DNA from 2 places in the Lichenicola cladoniae genome. Region 1 is predicted to be linked to the other one. Evidence: riboswitches for the same ligand, from Rfam matches in the RefSeq annotation. Region 1 holds a riboswitch; the other holds the start of a gene.
The links. A riboswitch is a leader RNA that binds a small molecule or an ion and turns the genes downstream of it on or off. The one in region 1 is predicted to bind fluoride.
Positions count from the first base shown of each region.

Region 2: another riboswitch for fluoride. It lies ahead of crcB (fluoride efflux transporter CrcB); the one in region 1 lies ahead of crcB (fluoride efflux transporter CrcB).

Region 1 covers NZ_CP053708.1:4,712,175-4,716,234, reverse strand. Annotated here, with positions in the region: gene HN018_RS21415 (efflux transporter outer membrane subunit) at 1-231, shown strand, start outside; gene HN018_RS29160 (universal stress protein) at 293-889, opposite strand; partial or broken gene crcB (fluoride efflux transporter CrcB) at 1,112-1,525, opposite strand; fluoride riboswitch at 1,624-1,689, opposite strand; gene HN018_RS21405 (hypothetical protein) at 1,866-2,036, shown strand; gene HN018_RS21400 (DUF2459 domain-containing protein) at 2,053-2,733, opposite strand; gene HN018_RS21395 (S10 family peptidase) at 2,702-4,060, opposite strand, start outside.
Region 2 covers NZ_CP053712.1:8,087-12,146, reverse strand. Annotated here, with positions in the region: gene HN018_RS27125 (universal stress protein) at 1-545, opposite strand, end outside; gene crcB (fluoride efflux transporter CrcB) at 547-1,776, opposite strand; fluoride riboswitch at 1,869-1,933, opposite strand; gene HN018_RS27115 (dynamin family protein) at 1,988-3,613, shown strand; partial or broken gene HN018_RS27110 (IS1380 family transposase) at 3,997-4,060, shown strand, end outside.

The sequences.
Region 1 (4,060 bases):
CGCGCACGCAGGCTGTACGGGGCCGGCCTGTCGGGCTTCCTGGACGTGCTGACCAGCGAGCGCGCCACCTACACCGCCGAAAACCTCGCAGCGGTGGGGGAACTGGCCCGGCTGCAGGACGCGATCGGCCTGTTCACCGCAATCGGCGCCGGCTGGCAGGGCATTGCCCTGACGGCCACCACCCTGCCGGTCGATGAAAAAATGCAGCACAGGATGGCTGCCGGGCACTGAGCGGAGTCGATTGGGCTTGAGGCGTTCGTGGACCGTCCAGATATGTGCGGTGCCGTTCCCGTCAGGCGCTGCGATGCTGCATGAGCACGGGAAGATCGGCATGCCTGAGCATGGTTTCCGTCACGCCGCCGAATAGCTCTTCGCGCAGGCTGCCATGGCTGTAGCTGCCCATGACGAGGAGATCCGCGCCGGCTTCACGTGCCATCGAGAGTAGCTGCGATCCGGTGTCATCACCGACCGCGGCTGCCGTGATCCGTTCGATCGGCAGCCCATCGAAGACCGGGTCCGATGGCAGGCCGTCCGCTTCGCTTCCGACGTGGAGAACGAGAACCCGCTTGGCCTTCGAGAGCAGGGGCGTCGCGGTCCGTATGGCCTGGCGGACATGCGGATCGTCGCGCCAGGCCACGGCAATGATCCGGCCGAACTCGCCGGCATGTCCGGATGGCACGAGCAGCACCGGCCGTCGCGCCCGGATCAGAGCCGCACGGAGGCGGGCGCGAGCGGCGGCATCGCCGCCATTCTGCTCCAGCAGGAGAAGATAGGCGCCGCGGCCATGCTCGGCGATCGCCGATGCACCGTCCCCGCGCACCTCGATCCAGTGAGCTGAATGTCCAATACTGCGTTCCTGCCCGACCCAGCGATCGAGCGTCGACCGCATGCCCTCGACCCATTCCGTCCGCCTAGCCGCAATCTCCGCCGTACGTTCCCGGGTCAGCACCTCTTCGGTCGGCTGCAGCTCGGCCAGTATGGGACCGTCGATCGCGAGCGCGGTGATCCGCCCATCTTCCCGCGCCATGAGCTGACGTGCGACGGCGAGCATACCCGGCACCGCTCCGGGACGATGCAACGCGACCAGCGTACTGTCGCTGATCGACCCGGAGGTCGCGTCGCCGATCACCGCGAGACGAGAGGTTCGTGTCATCGACGCCAGTGAATAGCCGGCGGCCACGCTTGCCAGGCAGAGGGCCACCGAAAGCGCGATGTTGGCGAGGGCCTGGCCAGGCCTGCCGTCACGCAGCAGCTCGAGCGTCTGCAGGCTGAACGACGAGAAGGTGGTGAAGCCCCCACAGATGCCGACCATGACGAAGGCGCGCACATCGAACGGGACAGCGAAGCGACCGTCTGTCGCAGTCAGGGTCCCGAAGAAACCGATCACGAACGAGCCGACGATGTTGATGAGGATCGTGCCCCACGGAAAGCTGGGTCCCGTCAGGGCTACCATCGCATTCCCGAGCCAGGCGCGCGCGACGCTACCGAGCGCGCCGCCCAGACCGATCAGCGCGTAGGTCAGCATCCGCAATGAGTCCCCTCGACGAAAGGATCCGGCGGCGGCAGCCGGTTTCGATGATTATCCTGGAACAAGGACACGATCCTCCTGCGGACGCCGGGTCCGAACCTGCAGGAGGTCATCAGCCCACGACGGGCGGTTCAAGGGGGAACCCCATCCCCTGCCGGCAGGTGTCGCATCTCGACGGATGCCGCTCAACACGAAATTTTGGCTGGCGGTGAGGACGAGATTGGTTCCGAAAGCCGTTGCGCCGACCTGGGGCACATGGTGCCTGTCCAGGGCGGCCATTGCGCGCCCGCTGCCCATGATGCTCAGGTCAGTTGTTTACCACGGAGGCTCTTACTCGATGACGATCCGCGCCCTTGGCTGCATGGCAACTCTCCTGACTGCAGGATTGCTCACCGCGTGCAGTTCCAGTTTCGGCGGCGGCGGCTCTTCGCCCAGTCGAACCTATGTCGTGATGCCGAACGGCGAGGCGGTGCCGGCACAGGTCACCACGCGACCGCCGGGCGGTTGATACCCCCGGCGCTGGTTCAGCGGTGGCCGCCGATCGTGCAGGCGCCACCGCCTGACGGGCTGATCCGGTCCATCACCTGCGAGGCGAACACGATGCCCGAGGCCGTCGGCACGATGCCGGCTGCCTGCAGGGCGTCCCCGATCCAGCTGTTGCAGGTATAGACGCCGGAATAGCCTGTCCGGGTCGCGTAGAAAATGCTGCCCGGAAAGAAGCCCGGGCCAATCCGGACCGGCCGGCCCTGCTTTACATCGAGGGTCCGCCAGATGAAGTCGGAGAGGCGCCCGGCCCCTCCCGGCAACAACCGGCCAATCTTCATCGTGCCGTCATCGTAGGCACGGTCCGGCGGCGCGGTCAGTCCGGCGATCAGCAGCGTGCCGTCGCCGGGAAACGGGCCGACCAGCAGGTCGCCCAGACCGGTCACCGGCGCCATCATGAAGGTGCGCTTGCCGAAGCCGACCATGAGTACCGTCATGCCGGGGAACACCCGCCGGAAGTCCCGCATGTTGCCGCGCAGCGCACCGGCCGGAATGGCGAGGTCGGTGTGCCAGCCGTGCGACACGATTGCGATGGTATCGTCGGCGAGCCGACCCGGGACGCAGGCCGGCGGCGTCGATGCGCAACCGGCCAGGACCAGGCAAAGCACCGGCAGCAGCCAGCGCGCGGTCCTACGGGCTGCCGGTGTAGAGAGCTGAGACATCGTGCGCGAGTGCTGCACGGCTATCCGGCCGCGTGTAAAGCATGTGGCCGCCCGGATAGACCTTGAGCCGCACGCGATCGCGGCCGACCGGCATGTGCTCGATCAGCCAGCGGCTTCCCGAAAACGGACAGGTCAGGTCGAAATAGCCGTTGGCGATGAAGACCCGCAGCGACGGATTGACCGCCATCAGCTTGCGCAGATCCGGCATCCCCCGCGAGATCAGGTCGCCGCCTTCCTTGTAGTCCCAGGCCTTGTTCACCGCGAGGTTCAGCAGGTCGTATTTCAGATCGGTGCGAAAGCCGAGCGCATCCTCGACATAGCCGGTGAAGGCATTGCCGTAGGCGAGGCCGTAGCCGGCCAGCACCGGTTCCGGACTGTCGCCATTGTCGATGCCTTCGGGATAGGGATCGGCGATCGAGAGTGTTCCGTCATACAGGCTGTAGAGGCGGCCGTCACGGCTGCGCACGTCATGTGCCTGCGGATCGATCTGGGCGCGTTCCTTGGCAACGACAGCCTCGGGCAGGCCGGTCATGGCAGCGACCTTGCCATAGAAATCGTGCGCCGCGTCGGCACCGAGCGGCGGGCCTGCCAGCGTCGAGAGATACGGGCCGAACGCGTAGCGGTATGCATCGTCGACCGCCTGCGGGGTGAGCTTGTGATCGCGCTCCAGGGCAGCCGCGGCCAGGCTCGGCAACAGGATCGCATCAGCCAGCGGATTGTCGGTGCTGCCGATCAGGTTCATCTCGATCGCCGGCGAGATCATGACGATCCCGGCGAGAGGGATGTTCTGCTCGGTCTGCAGCGCATAGGCGGTCTTGATCGAGCGGATGCCGCCATAGCTCTCGCCGACCAGGTATTTCGGCGAGCGCTGACGGCGGTTGGCTTCCAGCCAGAGCCGGATTGCATCGGCAAAGGCAGACCCGTCCTGCTTCACGCCCCAGAACTGCTTGGGCGCCTTGGCCGGCTTTTCCGGCAGGCTGTAGCCGGTGCCGACCGCATCGATGAATACCATGTCGGTGAAGCGCAGCCAGCTATCCGGGTTGGGACCGAGTTGCGCATTGGCACCGTCGGTCGGGTTGGCGGCCGGAAAGTTCAGCACGACCGGTCCGGCGGCACCCAGATGCAGGAAGGCGGTGCCGGCGCCGGGACCACCGTTGAAGAAGAAGCTGACCGGTCTACGCGCTACCTGCTGCCCGTCCGCGACATAGGCCACGTAGAAGACTTTGGCGGACGGCGCGCCTTCATCGTCGCGCAGGGTCAGTGTTCCCGCCGTGGCAGTATAGCCGAGATGGCCGGCGGCCAGGGTCAGGTCGTGATGGGTAACGCT
Region 2 (4,060 bases), on a different replicon from region 1:
AGGTGAACCTGGTCGGCAGTGAGCAAAAGCTTCAAGGCGCTACTGATCGCCGCATTGAGTTGAACATTGCGCTTCCAGGCGATGCCCGGACACGTCCCAACCAAAACGGGTGGTTCCTTGGGAACCACAACAATTGCGCTGGCGCGTTCTGCCAGCACTGTCTCGATGGTTGCCGCCGCGTCTGTCTGCTCTGTTCCATACGCGGCGCCGGCCACAACCAAGGTCGCCTGACGAGCCGCCGCAGCCACGATCTCGGCTACATCGCCCTCGACTTCCTCAAAGACGGCGGCTCTCGCATCATTGATCTTCCACGCTTCAAAGAGCCTATTGATTTTTCTCAAGCGAGTTTCTTCGCGACCGATGAAGCGTTCGCGCCGCTCGTCGGTCATGACTTCCTCGGTTGGCATGAAGTTCGGATCGCGAGCAGGTCTCGGACACAGGACGCGCAACTGGCTGTCCTGCAGCCTTTGAGAAAGGAGCCGACCGGTTCGCAAGACCGATCGAGCGGTTACTGGATCGTTCAGAATACACGTGATGTAGTCCATGTCATGCGTCCTGATGCTGCATGAGAACGGGAAGATCAGCGCTTCGCAGCACACCTTCTGTGGCGCCGTCGAAAAGCTTTTCGTGCAGGCTGCCGTGGCTGTAACTCCCCATGACGAGCAGATCAGCACCAGCTTCGTGCGCCATCGATACCAGTTGCGCACCGACGTCGTCATGCGGGATTGGTGCCGTCACGACCTCGAACGGCCGGCCTTCGAACGCCTCCGCCAGACCTGCATCCTCTGCCGCATCGCCGATACGGAGCACCACCACCCGCTCCGCCTTTGACAAAAGTGGCTGGGCGGTCCGGATTGCCCCACGGGCACGAGCGTCATGCCAGGCAACGGCCACGATGTGGCCTAAAGGAGGTGCCGTTCCGGCTGGAACCAGCAGCACCGGACGTCCGGACCGGACCAGTGCCGCGTGGATCCGGGCGCGCGCGGTCTTATCGCCGCGCTTTTGTTCCAACAGCAGCAGGTGAGCGCCGCGGCCATGCTCGGCAACCGCCAGCGCACCGTCACCACGCACTTCGATCCAGCGCGCTTCATGCCCTTCAGCGCGCTCTTTTAACACCCAGCGATCAAGGGTTCCACGCATTGCAACCGCCCAGTTGCGGCGTTGATCTGAGATCGCCTGCTGGCGTTCCCGAGTCAGCACCTCCTCGGTTGGCTGCAGATCGGCTAGAACGGGTCCGTCGATGACGAGTGCCGTGGTTCGACCGCCCTCTGCTGCCATGAGTTGCCCAGCAACGGCGAGCATGCCCGGCACCGATTCCGGCCGATGCAGCGCAACAAGTGTGCTGCTGCTCATCGTGCCCGGCGCCGCGTCGCTGATTGCTGCCAGATGCGAGGTGCGGATCGCCAGCGCCAGCGAGTAGCCGGCGGCAACACTTGCCAGGCAAAGCACCATCGAGAGCGCAACATTACCCAGCGCCTGCCCGGCACGGCCATCGCGTGCCAATTCGAGCGTTTGCAGGCTGAAGGAAGAGAAGGTGGTGAACCCGCCGCAGATACCCACCATGACGAACGTACGCATATCGAATGGCACGGCGAAACGGCCGTCGGTCGCGGTCAGCGTTCCGAAGAAGCCAATCACGAACGAGCCCACGATATTGATGAGAATTGTTCCCCACGGGAAGGTGGGGCCTGTCAGGGTGACCATGACGGTCCCGAGCCACGCACGCAGGATACTGCCGATCGCGCCTCCCAGGCCAATCAGGGCATAGTTCAGCATGCGACGGTCATCGGGACGTCATCGTGTTTGGTGCGGTGCTGCAGAAAAGGTTCCAGGGCCATGGACGTACTCCTCCCGTGGACGCTCGGTCCGGATCGGCAGGAGTCATCAGCCCACGACGGGCAGTTAAAGGGGGAACCCCATCCCCTATAAAAAGAGTATTGCATGGTGAGGTCGACCTCTCAACACTCTCGCTCACTTCTGCATGGGGATGCCGACACTGGACCTACATCGCTACGAACTGCTGAAGAGCGAGCTTGCTGACCTCCTACGGGCGGTTCCGTGGCGGGCGGACCAGTTCGAGCGCAACCGCGACCTGTTTGCCCGTCTCGCCGAGGACCGGTTCAATCTCGCAGTCGTCGGGCGCTTCAGCCGCGGCAAATCTACCTTGATGAACGCGATGCTGGGGCTCGACCGCCTGCCTACCGGAATCGAGCCGCTCACCTCTGTGATCACCAGCATCACCTATGGCAGCCACGAGAAGGTCGTGCTGCACTTTCTGGACACGACACTGTTTCTCGACATCCGGCTCGACCAATTGGAAGACTATGTCACCGAGCGTGGCAACCCCAGCAATCGTCGCCGCATCCGGGAAGCCGAAATCCAGCTTCCGGCAGATCTGCTCCGTTCGGGGTTTCGCTTCATTGATACGCCAGGTCTCGGGTCTGCGGTAGCTGGCAACACAGTAACCACCCGCGCCTTTCTACCGGAAGCCGATGCGTTCCTACTCGTGACAGGGTTCAACGGCTCTCTCACGGAGGATGAAGCGGACATTCTCTACACCGCCTCTAAAGCCGGCCGACAGGTGTTCATCGTCTTGAACAAGGCAGACATGGTCGATGGGACGGCACGCGACGCCGCAGTCGCCGATTTACGAGCCCGTCTGCAAACGCTTGGCCTTCCAGAGGCCCAGAAGTTTTATCCCGTCTCAGCCGCTACGGCCCTTAGCGTCCGGCTCGGACGCATGCCGGCCTCTAGGCTCGAAGAGAGCGGCTTGCTGGAGCTGGAACACGATGTTCTTGCCTACATGACCAATGGCAAGCGACACGCCTTTCTGCACGGGATGTATGCACGACTGGATGCCGTGCTTGCGGCGGCGCCCGGTCTTGGCGCCGTTCGGGAGCGACTGGTCGCGCTGCGCCATGAGATTGACCAGGCGGCGCTGCCGCCTTCCGACCCAGTCGGCTCATCCTCGCTGGTGAATGCCCCGATCGCGGCCAACCTGCTGGATTGCCAGATCTGCAGCCGGATTGAGCGTGCGGTGTTCGACGCGCTGACACAGCTGCAGGGCAGCCTTCGGCGCGATCTCGAGGCAAGGCAAGATCTGGCAAGACAGGGTGGCCTGTGCGGACCTCACAGCCGGCAGTTCATCGCTCATGCCGCGCCACGCGAGGTCTGCATCGGCTTCGCTCCTGTGCTGGACGCACAGGCTGCATTACTGGAGGAAATGGCCGACGCCAAGGAGGACGCTTCTTCCACGCCCGCAGCGCTTTGGCACTCGGCATCCGGCTGCCCGTTCTGCAGACTTGCGTGTGGAGTCGCGGACGCATCGTTAGATAAATTCGAGGCTATTCTTCAGGCTGGAAGTATCGCGCCGCATCCTGAGCCGACTGTCTGTCTACCCCATCTTCAAGTCTTAGCCATGAGGTTGCACGGGGATTCTGTGCTGCCGGATCTCCTTCGCCGCCAAGCCGGGATCCTTAAGCGTCGGGCGGACGATATGCGTCGATTTGCACTGAAACAGGATGCATCCCTGCGTGACCAGATCACAGACGAGGAAAAACGGTCTGCGCAGAGCGGTATAGCGGCTTTGGTTGGGATATCAGGCAAGCCTTGATGTGATCGATACGGCATCGCTTCCTGCAGTGCGTGATAACTCGTGCATGCCCGATGCAGATATCAACCGGACAAATGGAAGAAGAACATGGCACGCCGTCGGGGAAGGACGGACGCAGCGTAAAGAAGCAAATCAACGTAAGTTCCGTCGCCATCTGGGTCGCTCATAGGAGGGATGCCGAAGAGAAGCCGAGGCGTAGAACAAAATCAATTGCAGTCGCGCCAGACTTGACATCAGCCACGAGCCAAGGTCATTCCAGTTAACCCGTCTTATTCAGCGCATGCCAGGGATTCGCTGGCGGATGTAGTGTAAGCATCTGATCTAAAACAGAAATTTGGGTGTCGATGCCAAACTCTGCCAAATCGGACGGTGCCACACCCGCCATGCTCGAAGATACCCTGCTGCCGTTCTCGCTGTCATCGGTCCAGCGCAAGAAAGTCACCGCCG